DNA from 2 places in the Sphingomonas sp. ACRSK genome. Region 1 is predicted to be linked to the other one. Evidence: riboswitches for the same ligand, from Rfam matches in the RefSeq annotation. Region 1 holds a riboswitch; the other holds the start of a gene.
What was found. Region 1 has a riboswitch for cobalamin ahead of MHZ35_RS02240 (TonB-dependent receptor plug domain-containing protein). Riboswitches for the same ligand answer to the same signal wherever they lie in the genome.

Region 2: another riboswitch for cobalamin. It lies ahead of metE (5-methyltetrahydropteroyltriglutamate--homocysteine S-methyltransferase); the one in region 1 lies ahead of MHZ35_RS02240 (TonB-dependent receptor plug domain-containing protein).

The regions. Positions count from the first base shown of each region.
Region 1 covers NZ_JAKRNR010000002.1:202,914-210,624, forward strand. The annotation lists gene MHZ35_RS02225 (ATP-binding protein) at 1-1,238, shown strand, start outside; gene MHZ35_RS02230 (response regulator transcription factor) at 1,235-1,765, shown strand; gene cobO (cob(I)yrinic acid a,c-diamide adenosyltransferase) at 1,834-2,439, shown strand; cobalamin riboswitch at 2,495-2,679, shown strand; gene MHZ35_RS02240 (TonB-dependent receptor plug domain-containing protein) at 2,809-4,749, shown strand; gene MHZ35_RS02245 (hypothetical protein) at 4,762-5,307, shown strand; gene MHZ35_RS02250 (DUF1636 domain-containing protein) at 5,307-5,714, shown strand; gene cobT (nicotinate-nucleotide--dimethylbenzimidazole phosphoribosyltransferase) at 5,711-6,727, shown strand; gene MHZ35_RS02260 (histidine phosphatase family protein) at 6,724-7,293, shown strand; gene cobS (adenosylcobinamide-GDP ribazoletransferase) at 7,290-7,711, shown strand, end outside.
Region 2 covers NZ_JAKRNR010000006.1:87,188-94,898, forward strand. The annotation lists gene MHZ35_RS05100 (erythromycin esterase family protein) at 1-968, shown strand, start outside; gene MHZ35_RS05105 (NIPSNAP family protein) at 1,063-1,506, shown strand; gene metE (5-methyltetrahydropteroyltriglutamate--homocysteine S-methyltransferase) at 1,561-3,849, opposite strand; cobalamin riboswitch at 3,957-4,177, opposite strand; gene MHZ35_RS05115 (TonB-dependent receptor plug domain-containing protein) at 4,280-6,559, opposite strand; gene MHZ35_RS05120 (hemerythrin domain-containing protein) at 6,740-7,309, shown strand; gene MHZ35_RS05125 (SDR family oxidoreductase) at 7,372-7,711, opposite strand, start outside.

The sequences.
Region 1 (7,711 bases):
GGAGCCGGAACCAGCGGCTGCTGGTACAGCTCCGCTGGATCGCGATCGGGGGGCAGCTGACCGCGATTCTGGCCGTGCACTTCGGCCTTGGCATCGCCCTCCCGCTGACGCCGATGCTGGCGACGCTTGGGGTGCTCCTCGGCCTCAACCTATTCGCCCTGTTCCGTCGGGGCAGATCGACCACCAACCTCCAGATGTTCGGCGTGCTGCTGGTCGATGTCGGTGCGCTGACGGTCCAGCTCTACCTGTCCGGCGGGGCCAAGAACCCGTTCGTGACCCTCTACCTGTTGCAGGTCGTCATCGGCGCGGTGCTGCTGTCCGCCTGGTCGAGCTGGGCGCTGGTGGCGATGACCAGCGTGGCGTTTGCAGCGCTTGCGGTGGTGCATCGACCGCTGCCGCTGCCGGCGGCATTGGCGAGCGATCTGTCCCCGGGGTTCATGGCCGCCAACTGGTTCAACTTCACGCTCACCTCGATCCTGCTGGTCGCGTTCGTGACCCGCATGGCCCGCAACGTCCGCGATCGGGACGCGCACCTAGCGGCGATCCGCCAGCGAGCGGCCGAAGAGGACCATATCGTCCGCATGGGATTGCTCGCGAGCGGTGCCGCGCACGAGCTGGGAACCCCTCTCGCGTCGCTTTCCGTGGCGCTCGGCGACTGGCGGCAGGAGCCCGCCATCGCCGGCAGTCCGCGGCTGGCGGCGGAGGTAGACGAGATGCGGGACGAGATCGCCCGCTGCAAGAAGATCCTGGGCGGCGTCCTGTTCGCCGCGGGCGAAGTCACCGGCGAGGCGCCGGTGCGCACCAGCCTGCATCGCTTCCTGGAAGGCGTGGTCGAAGACTGGCGCGGCAAGGGCCCGGTTCCTCTCCGGTTCGAGAGCCATCTGGGTCCCGACCGGCCGATCGTCGCCGATCGGGCGCTGGCGCAGGCGCTCACCAACCTCTTCGACAATGCGGCCGAGGCCGGCGCCGGGTCGATCACGCTGGCGGCGGTGATGGACGGCCCCATATTGGTGCTGGCGGTCCGGGACGACGGACGCGGCTTTCGGGAGGATATGTTGGGGACTGTCGGGCAGCCGTATCGCAGCAGCAAGGAAGCGGGCGGCCTGGGGCTGTTCCTTGCGACCAACGTCCTGCGGACGCTGGGCGGCACGCTGGAGGCACAGAACCGGGCCGGCGGCGGCGCGGAGGTGGTGCTGGCGCTGCCGATCGCCTCGCTCGCGCTGGAGGAGACGGAATGACCGACCGCAGGCTCCTGATCGTCGAGGACGATGCGGTCTTCGCGCGCACGCTCGCCCGGTCGTTCGAGCGGCGTGGCTACCAGGTGGAGGTGACGGCGGATCTCGAGGATCTGGCCGGCATCGTCGATCGGTTTGCGCCCGAGTTCGCGGTCGTGGATCTGCGGCTCGGCGGGGCATCGGGCCTTGCCTGTGTCGAGCAGCTTCATGCCGCGGACCCGGAGATGCGGATCGTGGTGCTGACGGGCTTTGCGAGCATCGCGACGGCAGTGGAGGCGATCAAGCTGGGCGCCACCAACTATCTGACGAAGCCCTCGCACACCGACGAGATCGAGGCGGCGTTCGATCGGCCCGGCGGCGACGCTCAGGTCGAGGTCTCCGCCACCCCCACGACGATCAAGACGCTGGAGTGGGAGCATATCCACCAGACGCTGGCCGCGAGCGACTTCAACGTGTCGGAGGCCGCGCGGCGGCTCGGCATGCATCGGCGTACCCTCGCCCGGAAGCTGGAGAAGCGCCACCTTTCCTGATCCGGCCGCCTTGACGACCGCGGTGCGCGGCGCGACGGCGGGCGCGGATTTGCTGTCAGGAGAGTGGGTTGGAGCAGGACAAGGACGCGCGCCACAATGCCAGGATGCGCAAGGTACAGCTTGCGCGCCAGGCGATGATGGCAACCAAGACGATCGAGAAGGGGCTGCTGATCGTCCACACCGGCCCTGGCAAGGGGAAGACCACCGCGGCGCTCGGCATGGCGGTGCGCGCGATCGGCCACGGCATGAAGGTGGGTGTGATTCAGTTCGTCAAAGGGGCGATGGATACCGGCGAAAAGGCGGTGTTCGACGCCCTTTCCGATCACATCGAGTTTCGCCCCATGGGGGAGGGGTTCACCTGGGACACCCAGGATCGCGCCCGCGACATCGCCGTGACCCGCACCGCCTGGGAAGAGGTGAAGCGGATGCTGGAGGATCCCACCTACGACATGGTGATCGCCGACGAACTCAACATCGTCCTGCGCTACGATTATCTGCCAGTGGAAGAGGTGCTGGCGGCGGCTGCGGCACGGGGGCCTCGGCAGCATTTCGTCGTCACCGGGCGCAACGCGCCGCAGGCGCTGATCGACATGGCCGACCTCGTCACCGAGATGACGCAGGTCAAGCATCCGTTCCGGGACGGGGTGAAGGCCCAGGCCGGGATCGAATTCTGATCGCGCGCGCAACCCCAGCAACGCAGCGCGATTGACCCCGCCCGGCGGCGCGGCTACCGGGCGGCATGCGACAGGTTCCCCGGAGACGGGGATGAAAAGGGAACGGGAAAACCCCGGCTGCCCCTGCAACTGTACGCGGCGAGCCACCGCGCCATACGCCATTGGGAGTGATCCTGAGAAGGCGGCGAGGACCGGCTGAGACCCGCGAGCCAGGAGACCTGCCTGACGCAGTCGTCCTTCGATCGGTCAGGGTGCGCCGAACGGACGGGGAAACCCGAGCGACGACATCGTCAGCCTGCATGCTTGCGGGGGCGAGGGCGTGCGCCCTCTCCCGGCAAGCAGCGGGCGTTGCATGTTGAAGGGGGTTTCATGATCCGAGTTCTTGCGCCGTTGCCGCTGCTGTTTTCGCTTCCCGTTTTTGCACAGGAGGCGCCGGCGCCCGACGCTGCGACTGCCCCGGCCTCGGACGAGGTCGTCGTCACCGCCACCCGCACGCCCGTCGCTGCCGATCGGGTCGCCGCATCCATCACGGTGCTCGACAAGGAAGCGATCGACCAGGCCCAGGACCTGACCGTGGCAGGGCTGCTGCTCCGCACCCCGGGTGTCAGCCTGTCGAGCAACGGCGGCTTCGGTACCGCCACCTCGGTTCGCATCCGCGGTGCCGAAGCCGACCAGACGGTGGTGGTGATCGACGGTGTCAAGCTGAACGATCCGTCCTCGACGGGCGGCGGCTACAACTTCGCGAACCTGCTGGTGGGGGATGCCTCCCGCATCGAGGTGCTGCGGGGCGTCCAGTCGATCCTCTGGGGCAGCCAGGCGATCGGCGGCGTCGTCAACGTCGTGACGCCGCTGCCGCAGAGCGATCTCGAGGGGAGCTTCGATGTCGAGGCGGGGTCACGCGACACCGTGAGCGCCCGCGCCGCGGTGGGCGGGAAGACCGGCCCGCTCGCGTGGCGCGTCGGCGGTCAGACGTTCACTACCGATGGTGTCTCGGCAGTGGCACCCGACTTCGGTGGCCGCGAGGCGGACGGCTATACGAACCAAAGCGCGCAGGGCCGCGCGCGGCTCGAGCTGGCGACCGGCGTCAGCGCCGAGGTGCGGGGCTATTACGCCAATGGACGCGTGGAGATCGACGGGTTCGCCGGCGACAGCCTGGAGTATTCGCGCAACCGTGAGTTCGTGGGATATGCGGGCCTGAACGTCGACCTTCTGGGTGGCCGTCTGCGCAACCGCTTCGGCTACGGCTATACCGACACCAACCGCGACAACTATGATCCGGCGCGCGAGCGACCCAAGACCTTCGACGCGGCAGGCCGGAACGAGCGGCTCGAGTATCAGGGCAGCCTTGCGATCGCGACCGGATGGAACGCCGTGTTCGGGATCGAGAACGAGAAGTCGCGCTTCCGCTCCGTTTCCCCTTCCGGCGCCTTGTCGGACCCGGTGCCGGAGCCGGCACGCGGCAAGGCCGAACTCACCGGCGTCTTTGGGCAGATCAACGGCATGGTGATCGACGGCCTCACCCTGACTGCGGGGCTGCGGCAGGACAACCACAACCGCTACGGCAGCAAGACGCTCTTCGCCGGGGGCGGAGCCTGGGCACTGCCGTGGGGCACCGTGGTTCGCGCCAGCTACTCCGAAGGCTTCAAGGCGCCGACGCTCTACCAGCTGTTCTCCGAATACGGGAACCAGGCCCTCAACCCGGAGCGCGCGCGGAGCTGGGAGGCGGGGGTCGAGCAGCGCCTGTTCGACCGTGCAGTGACGCTCTCGGCGACCTATTTCGAGCGCCGGACCCGCGACCTGGTCGAATACATCGGCTGCGGCGCCACACCGGACCCGCTCTGCGTCATCCCCGGCACCGACATCGCGCGCTGGGGCTATTATGACAACATCGCCCGCGCATTTGCCCGCGGAGTGGAAGCCACCGTCGCTGCCCGCCTGGGTTCGCGGGTGACCGCCGACGCCAACTACAGCTGGACCGAGGCCGAGAACCGCTCGACCGGCAGCGCCTATGGCAACTGGTTGCCGCGGCGTCCCCGCCACACGGCCAATGCGTCCGCGACCTACAGCCTGCCGAGTGGTGCGTCCCTGGGCGCGGCGCTGCGCTGGGCCGGCAAGAGCTATGACAATGCGGCCAACACGACGCGACTGGACGACTATACGCTGGTCGACGTTCGGGGCGAGGTCCCGCTGAGCCCGAAGGTGCGGCTCTTCGCGCGGGTGGAGAACCTGTTCGACGAGGACTATGCCACCGTCTACCGGTACGGCACGCTCGGCCGCAGCGTCTATGCAGGTCTGCGCGGCCGCTTCTGAGGGAAATGATCGATGACGACACCCCGTTCTTCGCAAGCCGCATCGGCGCTCTGGATCCTGCTGCTCACCGTGGCGAGCGTCGCGACCACCCTGGTGTTCAAGTGCGCGACGCCATTCCCGGCGCTTGCCGCCCTGGCGGCGGTGCACATGCGGGCGAAGGACGGGGTGTCGCTCGCGCTGCTCGCATGGGCGGTGAGCCAGCTCGTCGGCTTCTGCTGGCTTGATTACCCTCTGGCCGCCAACAGCCTCGGCTGGGGTGGGGTGATGGGGCTCGCGGCCGTCGCGGGCGCCATCGCAGCGCACTCGACAGCGGCGCGATCGGGGGCGGGGCTCCTCACCCGGCTCGGCCTGAGCTTCGTCGCGTCCTTCGTCGCCTTCAAGGTGATGATCCTTCTCGGGACGCTAGTGCTGGATGGCGGGACCGCGGCTTTCGCTCCGGACGTGCTGCTGCGCCAGCTCGCGCGCAATGCGGCCGTGCTCGCAGGCTTGCTGGTTCTCCACCGTCTGCTCATCAGCCTCGGCGTGCCGCCCGTGCAGACGGAGCGTGCGCTCGCATGATCCTGAAGCCAGCGGCCAGCGGGCCGGCGATCGTCGCCTGCAACACCTGCCGCGTGCCCGGTGAGGACCAGACCGGCGACAGCGGCAAGCGAAGCGGTGCCCGCCTGGTCGAGGCACTGCGGGCCGTGCAGGCGAGCGACCCCGCGTATGAGGCCGTGGCAGTCGAGGAGATGCCCTGCTTGTTCGCCTGCGGGGACTCCTGCACCGTGCATCTGCGCGCGCCGGAGAAGGTCGGCTACGTCCTCGGGCGCTTCACGCCGGACGAAGGTGCGGCACGTGCTATCCTGGACTATGCAGTCCTGTATGCAGAGAGCGATGCGGGACAGGTGCCCTATCGCGACTGGCCGGAAGGTGTGAAGGGGCACTTCCTGACGCGCATGCCGCCCGCCGGCTTCGTGGTGGCATGAGCGGCTTCTTCGCTTCGGCCGCAGCGTTCGAAGCGGCGTTAGGAAGCCTTCGGAGCATCGATGCGGCAGCGCGCGGTGCTGCTGCCGCCCGTCAGGACGTCCTCACCAAGCCACCCGGATCCTTGGGAAGGCTGGAGGAGATCGCGCTGTTTCTCGCCGGGTGGCAGGGACGCGAGCGTCCTCGGATCGACCGGGGGCGGGTGGCAATCTTCGCGGGCAACCATGGCGTGGCGGCCCGAGGCGTGAGTGCCTTTCCGTCCGAAGTTACGGCGCAGATGGTCGCCAACTTCGAAGCCGGAGGCGCCGCCATCAATGCCTTGGCCCGTGCCGCCGGGCTGGAACTGGTCGTCGTCCCGATCGATCTCCACCGCCCGACGGAGGACTTCGTCGAAGCGCCCGCCATGTCCGCCGAAGAGTGCCTCGCGGCGCTCAATGCGGGCGCCGCGGTGGTCGAGCCGGATCTCGACCTGCTCGTGCTGGGCGAGATGGGCATCGGCAACTCGACCGCGGCGGCCGCACTAGCGGCAGCGAGCTTCGGCGGCGGCGCGCGGGATTGGGTGGGGCCGGGTACCGGCGTCCACGGTAGTGCATTCGAAGCCAAGGTCGCGGCAGTCGACGCCGCCCTGACCCGTCACGCGAAGGCGGCATCGGGTGCCTTTGAGATCCTCCGGCGCCTGGGCGGACGGGAGATCGTCGCCATCGCCGGCGCGGTGCTTGCAGCACGGCAGGCAGGCGTCCCCGTGCTGCTGGACGGCTTCATCTGCTGTTCCGGCGTCGCTCCGCTTGCGGCGACCAACCCGGACATCGTCGGGCATTGCCTCGCCGGACATTGCTCGGCCGAGCCCGGTCATGCGCGGCTGCTCGACCGGCTCGGGCTCACCCCGATCCTGTCTCTGGGAATGCGATTGGGGGAGGGCAGCGGCGCTGCGATTGCAGCAGGGGTGGTGCGCGCCGCGATCGCGACCCACGACCAGATGGCGAGCTTTGCCGAGGCAGGCGTTTCCGAGGCGTGACGGCGCCGATCGATCTTCACCTGATGCGCCACGGCGAGCCGGCGCTTGCCGGCCGGCTGCTTGGCAGCACGGATTGTGAAGTTCTCCCCAACGGGGTGCGGGCATGCCGTTCGGCTGCGGCCGAATTGGCCATCCGGCAGGTGGTCGCGTCCGATCTGCGCCGCTCGGTGGACTGCGCCACGGCGGTCGCGGCGGATCACGAGGTACCGCTGGGCCTTGATGGACGGTGGCGGGAACTCGATTTCGGACACTGGGATGGACGGCGCCCGGAAGAGGTGGACGCTACGGCTCTCCGCGGGTTCTGGGACGATCCGGATGGAGCGCCGCCACCCGGTGGGGAGCGTTGGTCGACGCTCCTTGAACGCGTCGCCCGGGCCCTGGAAGAGGTCGGGGACGGCAGCCTGATCGTTACTCATGCGGGCGCCATGCGGGCGGCTCTGGTAGCCGCCTGCGGCTTCGACCGGCGTCAGAGTTGGGCCTTCGACCTGCCTTATGCCTGTGTGCTCTCGCTACGCCTCTGGCGCGGCGAGGCACCCGCCGCGCAGATCCTGGCATTGCGCCCATGAAGGGGCTGCTGCTCGCGTTCGGCTTCCTCACCCGCCTGCCGGTTCCATCGGTGTCCGCTGACCCCAAGGCGTTCGCGGCCGCGATCCGGTGCTACCCGGTCGTGGGGCTGGTGGTAGGGACGCTCGTTGCCGGGGCGGGGTGGCTCGGGAGCCTCGCCGACCCCTGGGTCGGCGCGCTTGCGGCGCTCGCCTGCTGGGTCGGCGTCACGGGCGCGCTGCATCTCGACGGCCTTGCCGATGTCGCTGATGGGGTCGGTGCCGCGCACGGGGATCGTAGCCGCCTGATCGCGGTCATGGCCGACCCCCGTGTCGGAAGCTTCGGCGTGGTGGCGATCGTGTTGCAGCTGCTGGCGAAGCTGGTGCTGCTTCATGGCGCGGCGGGGGCCGGATGGCTTCCGTTCGTGCTGGTGCCGTTTGC
Region 2 (7,711 bases), on a different contig from region 1:
TCGTGGACTGGCTCACCGCCCACAATGCCGATCGGGACGCGTCCGCCCGCGTCAGCTTCCACGGTCTGGATCTCTACAACATGACGGCGTCGGTCGCCGCTGTGATCGGCTATCTGGAGCGGGTCGATCCGGCAGCCGCCGCCGAGGCCCGCCGCCTCTACGGCTGCCTGAAGCCGTGGAAGGAGCAGCCCGAACGCTATGGCCGCATGGCGCTGAGCGAAGGCCATGGCCGATGCGAAACGGCGGTGGTGCAGCTGCTGCGCGACCTGTTCGCCAACGAAGCCGCCTATGCGCCCGGCGATCCGGACTCCTTCCTTGATGCGGCGCAGAACGCCAGGCTCGTCGCCAATGCAGAGGCCTATTATCGCGCCATGTACTATGGCTCGGCGGCCAGCTGGAACCTGCGCGACGAGCATATGGCCGACACGCTGGAACTGCTGCTGCAGCGCAAGGGGCCGGATGCCAAGGCGGTGGTCTGGGCGCACAACAGCCATGTCGGCGACGCCCGCCGGACCGACATGGGCCAGAGCCGCGGTGAGCTGAACCTCGGCCAGCTGGTGCGGGAGCGCTACGACGGCGCCGCCTGCCTGATCGGCTTCGGAACCCACGCTGGCACCGTCGCCGCCGCCGATGATTGGGACGAGCCGATGCGGATCATGACGGTCAATCCGTCCCGCCCCGACAGCTTCGAGCGCATCCTCCACGACAGCGGCGCCCCGCGCTTCCTGCTCGATCTGCGCGAGGGGGCGGCAAGCCCCGAACTGCGCGAGGCCCTCGCGGGTGAGCGGCTCGAGCGCTACATCGGCGTCATCTACCGCCCGGACACAGAACGCTGGAGCCACTATTCCGAGGCGTCGCTGGCCCAGGAATATGATGCCTTCCTGTGGTTCGACACTACGACTGCCGTGCAGGCTACGGCGGCAAGGGGCGAGGCGGGGCAGGACGAGACCTGGCCGACGGGACTGTAGATGGACAACCGCAGGCAGCCGGAACCGCGCCGCCAGAGTGGCGCGCGGTCGCGCATGGTGCCTATGATGGCCCGCACCTGTCCGGGAGATCCCCATGCGCTTCCTGTTCGCCGCCTGCCTGGTCACTGCGGCAATCGCCAGTCCTGCCGCCATGCGTCCGGCGATCGCCCAGTCCTCGGCACTCGATCCGAAGACCGCGGTCTACGAGTTGCGCATCTATTACCCCGCGCCCGGCAAGCTCGCCGCCCTCAACGCCCGCTTCCGCGAGCATACGCTCGCGCTCTTTGCCAAGCACGGCATGCACAACGTCGCCTATTGGAACGAGCAGCCGACCGCGGAAGCGCCGGAGGGTCGGGTCGTCTACGTGCTCGCCTACCCGAGCCGGGAGGCTCGGGAGGCGAGCTGGAAGGCGTTCGGCGCCGATCCGGAATGGCGTGCGGTGGTCGCCACCTCCGAAGCCGGCGGCAAGCTGGTGACGAAGATCGACAGCGTGTTCATGACGCTGGCCGATTATTCCCCGCGCCTGCCGCTCCGCTGAGCCGAGACGGGGAGGCTGCGTGCCGCGGATCCGGCACGCAGCCGCTCTTCAGCGCTAGGCGGCGCGCAGCGTGCGTGCCGCGGCGACCATCGCCTCGATCGCCGGCCTCACCTCATCCCATTTGCGCGTCTTCAACCCACAGTCCGGGTTCACCCAGAGCTGCTCGGGCCTCAGGTGCTGCTGGGCCAGCCGCATCAGCTCGACCATCTCGGTCTCGCCCGGCACGCGCGCGGAGTGGATGTCGTACACGCCCGGCCCGATCGCGCTCGGGTAGCGATACTTCGCGAACGCCTCCAGCAGCTCCATCTGCGACCGCGCCGTCTCGATCGAGATCACGTCGGTGTCCATCGCGCCGATCGACGGCAGGATGTGGTTGAACTCCGAATAGCACATGTGCGTGTGGATCTGGGTGCCGTCCGCCACGCCTGCGGCCGAGAGGCGGAAACAGTCCACCGCCCAGTCGAGATACTGCTGCCAGTCCCGCTTCCTGAGCGGCAGGCCCTCCCGCAGCGCCGCCTCGTCGATCTGGATCGCCCGGCATCCGGCCGCTTCCAGGTCCTGCACCTCGTCGCGGATCGCAAAGGCGATCTGCCGGCAGGAGGTCTCGCGGGGCTGGTCGTCGCGCACGAAGCTCCAGTTGAGGATCGTGACCGGCCCGGTGAGCATGCCCTTCACGGGCTTGTCGGTGAGCCCCTGCGCAAAGCGCCACCACTCCACCGTCATCGGGTGGGTGCGGCGGACATCGCCGAACAGGATCGGCGGCCGGACGCAGCGCGAGCCATAGCTCTGCACCCAGCCGTTCACCGTGAACGCGAAGCCGGCCAGCTGCTCGCCGAAATACTGCACCATGTCGTTGCGCTCGAACTCGCCGTGGACGAGCATGTCGAGCCCGACCGCTTCCTGCCAGCGGATGGCGCGCTCGGTCTCCTCGCGCAGGAACTGCTGGTAACCGGCATCGTCGAGGTTGCCGCGATTATGCTCGGCACGCGCATGGCGTACCTCGGCCGTCTGCGGGAAAGAGCCGATGGTGGTGGTGGGGAAGGGGGGCAGGTCGAGCAGTTCGGCCTGGGCCCGCGCGCGTTCGGCATGGCCGGAACGGCGCGCTCGCATGTCCGGCGTCGCCCCCGCCACCCGCGCCTGCACCGCCGCGTCATGGATGCGGGGCGACACCTTCCGGTTCGCTGCCGCCTCTGCCGACGCCGCGAGCGGCCCGGCTACGCTGTCCCGCCCTTCATTCAGCGCGCGCTTGAGGACCGCCAGTTCCTCCACCTTCTGAACCGCAAAGGCGAGCCACTGCTTCACCTCGGCGTCGAGCTTGGGTTCGAGCGTAAGGTCCACCGGCACGTGCAGCAGCGAGCAGGACGGCGCCAGCACCAGGTCGCGCGATGCCGCAATCGGGGCGAGCCGTTCCAGCACCGCGTCCAGGTCGGCACGCCAGACGTTGCGCCCGTCGATCACGCCCAGCGAGAGCAGCAGGTCCTTGGGCGCGGCCCGCAGGACGGCATCGAGCTGCCCGGGCGCGCGGACGAGATCGACGTGCAAGCCTTGCACCGGCAGCGCGGTCGCCAGGGCCAGATTGTCCTCCAGCCCACCGAAATAGGTCGCCAGCATCAGCTTGGGGCCGGACCGCTGGAGCGCCGCATAGGCGCGGGTAAAGGCCGCCCGCTGCTGCTCCGAAAGATCGGTCACCAGGATCGGCTCGTCGATCTGCACCCACTCGGCTCCGGCGTGCGCGAGATGCCCCAGGATGACGCGGTAGAGCCCGAGCACCTCGTCGAGCAAGTCGAACGGGTCGATCCCATGCCCCTTGGCCAGGCTCAGCCATGTGATCGGACCGAGCAGCACCGGGCGCGTCTCATAACCCTGCGCCTGAGCCTCCCGATATTCCTCGACCACCTTCAACCGGCCGAGCGCGAGCTTGCGGCCGGGTTCGATCTCCGGGACGATATAGTGGTAGTTGGTGTCGAACCACTTCGTCATCTCGCCGGCGGTCACCGAACCATGCGCATGGCCGCATCCCGCGTCCTCGCCGGTGGTGCCCCGCGCCATCGCGAAATAGGTCGCCAGGTCGGTGACCCCGTCCGCCGCGCCATAGCGGCTCGGGATCGCGCCCAGCATCACGCTGGTATCCAGCACATGGTCATAGAGCGAGAAGTCGTTGGACGGCAGCCAGTCGGCCCCCAACGCCTTTTGCCGCGCCCAGGCGGCGGTGCGCAGGCCCGATGCGGCTTCCTGCAACTCGGCCTCGCCGATCCTACCGGACCAGAACTTCTCCAATGCGAACTTCAACTCGCGGCGCGGACCGATGCGGGGAAACCCCAAGGTCGCGATCGTCACTGTCATGTCTTCAACCCCGAAGAGGGCGAAGCGCCGGACCGAGCGCAGGCAGGCACGCGCCAGGGATCGCCCGGCCGCACACGCACGCGACCAGACCGGGCACCCCGCCGGTGGACGTTATGGCGTCAAAGGCAGGTCTCCTGGCTCGCGGGTCAGCACGGACGATCCGTCTTCCCAAGACGCCGCGCGCCTCAGTGACATGCTTGGATCGCCGCTCGCCGCTTACAGTTGCGGGGGCAGCGCCGGCCTTGCCCCATCAGGAGCGCACCGGCTTCCCGTCTTAGCTCCGGCGCAGGCAAGCGCCCGGCCGGAGAACCTCGACGCAGCAAGCATCGGGAAAAATCATGGCTCGGTCAACCGTCATATAAAGAAATCTTTATATGACGCTATCACTGGGTTGGAAAAGGGGGGCGGAAGCGCGGGTTCCGCCACCCGATCAGAAAGCGTGGCGCATGCCGATCACGACGTTGCGGCCACGCAGCGGCGACTGCTCCTTCACGAACGAGGTGTGGACGAACGCCAGCTCGTTGAGCAGGTTGCTGCCACGTGCGTAGAGCTCCACCGCCCGCGCGCCGCCCAGGTCGATGCGATAGCTCAGCGTGGCGTTGAGCATGTCGTAGCCCGCCGTGGGCGTCTCATAGGAGGCGACCTTGTCCTGCTCGAACGTGCGATAATATTCGACGTCACCCGAAAGCGGCCCGGCGGCAAGGTCATAGCGCGCGCCCAGGCGCCCAGGCGGGATCCGGGGCAGGTTGTCGTCGTCGCGCTTCAGCTTGGCGTCGACATAGTCGCCGAACACCGTCACCCGGGACTGGGGCGTCAGCTGGTAGCTGAGTTGGCCGTCGATCCCGGCGAAGCGCGCATCCGCCGCCGTGTAGATCAGGAAGTCGTGCGGAACGCCGGTTTCGGTCTCGGTCTCGATCAGGCGCGCGAAGACATAGTCGTCGACCTCCTGATAGAACAGGCCGACCTCGAACTCGAACGGACCTCCCGCCTTGCGGAACGTCAGGTTGATCGCGTCGGTGGTCTCCAGAATGTCTTCGGCGGACAGGCCCTTTTCGCCCAGGACCGGGTTCCCGACCGCAAGCCCGAGTTCGTAGCTGTTGGTCGCCAGGTTGTTGCCGCGCGCGTACAGCTCGCGCACGCTCGGCGCGCGTTCGGTATGCCCCAGCGAAAGCGCGAGGCCGTATCCGCGCCCGATGTTCCAGTTGGCTGCAAGCGAGGCGGAGAAGGGATCGTGCTTCACGGCCGGGTTCCGGGCGCGAAACGCGTCCACGTCCTCGCGCTCCAGGATCTGCCGCCAGTCCGGGCCGTACCATTCGGCGAAGAGGTCCTGCAGCTCGGCATCGAGGGTGATGCGATAGGGCGGCACCGTCACGTCCACCGTGCGCCAGTCCTTGCGGACCGCCGCCTCGACGTCGACCGAGCCGAACGACCGCCGCTCGGACAGGAAGATGCCGAAGTTGTCGGTGAGGTAATCGGGACTTCCGTCAAAGCCATAGGCTCCGTCCGGGAAGGGCTTGTGCCGGTCGTTGACGTTGATGCCGCCGAACCGGCCGTCGGTATATTGCACCCCCAGCACACCCGTGAACCCGAGGACGGGCTCGTGCGTCAGCTCGAAGCGCCCGTCCCAGACCTCGTTGGTGTAGCGGCTGAACAGCAGATCGCCGTCGATCTCGTCATGGGTATAGTCGGTGTAGGAGAGGCGCGCGCGCGTGTGGGAGAAGCCCGGCAGCAGGTCGTCATAGTCGGCGCGGACATCGACCCGGTCGCTGCGCAGCTTGATATAGGCCGTGTGGTCGTCGGGCGAGCCGAACGGATCCTCCCAGCTGCCATGTGCCCCGCAATGCAGGTCCAGCCCGTGCGTATGGCAGACCCCGTTCAGATGGCTGTGGCCGGGCAGCCCATATTCGCTTTCGATGCGTGAATAGGCGGCGCCGACATAGCCCTTGGCGGTGATCCAGGACGCGCCGAACGCATAGCTGGTGCTCTCGGCAAAGGAATCGCGCAGCTTGTCGGAGCCGTAGCTGTCGGGCACGTCATAGTCGTCCGCCGCTCGACGCGCCCCCTCGGCATGGAGGGCGAACTGGCCGATGCCCGCCGTCACGCGGCCGACCACGGTCTTCTCTTCGTCGCCGGTCCCGTATCGCACCTCGGTCGCGCCGGTGAGGCCGCCGACCGGCACCACCTTGGGCACCTTGCTGTCGATCAGGTTAATCGCGCCGTTGGTGGCATTGCCGCCATAGCGGGTCGCGGCAGGCCCGCGCTGGATCTCGATGGCGTCGAGCAGCAGCGGATCGGTGGTGATCGCGTGGTCCGGCGATACCGACGCCACGTCGAACAGGTTGGCGCCGTCGCTCAGCACCTCGATGCGGGGCACCGTCTGGCCGCGGATCACGGGACGCGATGCGCCCCCGCCGAAATTGTCGAGGTGCACGCCCGGCAGGCCGGCGAGTGTCTCGCCTAGGCCGCCTTCACGGCGATGCGCCAGTTCGTCGCCGGCGAGCACCTGCACCGGCAAGGCATTCTCCTCCGTCTCCAGCGAACGGCCGGTGACGACGATCTCGCGCGTGCCGACGTGGCCGCGCGCGTCGACTTCCGCCTCTTCGCCCCCGGTCACCGCCTCCTGTGCCCACGCCGGGGCCGGCGCACCCGCCGCAAGGGCGGACGTCGTCAGCAGCGCTGCTGCGCCGCGGCGCATGTTTCGAAAACCCATGGTCTTGCTCCCCACCTTTTTGACCGGCGTCGTCTAGGTGATGTTATATCGTTAAATCAAGATGGGACGTAAGCGCATCCGTTCGCACGGGCGTTCCGCACCGAGCCGCGCCATTCCCTCGCGCTGCGGAACGGCGGCGCCACGCCTTTCGTTGAGCCGGAAACGGTGAGGAGCAAGCAGATGGCCACGACGCAGCAAGCATCTTCGGGAAATGTCGGCCGCACGGTCGCGATCGGCGCGGCGACGGGAGTGGTCGCCGGCCTCCTCGCCAATTTCCTGCGCAAGGCGGCGGTACAGGCGCCGACGGTGATGGCCGGCCGCTGGGACAAGGCGCTGGCGGCCGAACATGCCGCGGCGCTCAAGATCTTCGACCTGCTGGAAAAGACGAAGGACGAGGACACCGCCCGCCGTGCCTTCCTGCTGATGCAGTTGAAGCATGCGATCAGCAAGCATGCGTTCCAGGAAGAGAATGTCGTCTACGCGATGATGCGCGATCAGGGTCTGACGGAGGCGGCGGACCATCTCAATCACGAGCATGGCTATGTGAAGCAGTATTTCTTCGACCTGACCGAGATGGCGAAGGACGATCCCGCCTGGCTTCCCAAGCTCAAGGAATTCCGCGTCTTGATCGAAAGCCACATGCGCGAGGAGGAACAGGACCTCTTCCCCAAGCTGCGCGACCAGCTGTCGGAGACGCAGAACAAGCACATCACCGCCGCGATGAACAAGGAAGGCCTCAAGCTCGCCTGAGGGCGCTTTCCTTCATCCCCGCCGTGGCGCCGCTCCGAAGCACTGCGGAGCGGCGGTCACGGCTACGGCTTGCGGCCCCGCGCGCGAACGGCGAGGCCCAGCGCCGCACCCGCCAGGGCAACGGCCCCCAGCGCAATCCCCGGGTGCGTGCGGGTGGCCGTAAAGGCGCTGACCGGTCGCCCCTTCTGCTCGCCCTCGGTGACCCCGTCCTTGCCGTCCGGCGCGTAGAGATTGCCCGGGCTCACCGGCACCGGCCGGGCGGGGTTGGCCAGCAGCACCCCCATGTTCTGCGCCACCCGGTCGAACAGCAGCGGCATCAGCTGGGCGCCCAGCACCTGCAGCTTGCCCACGCCGCCGACCGTCAGCGAACGCCGCGGGTGCTGCGCCGCATCCAGGATCGCG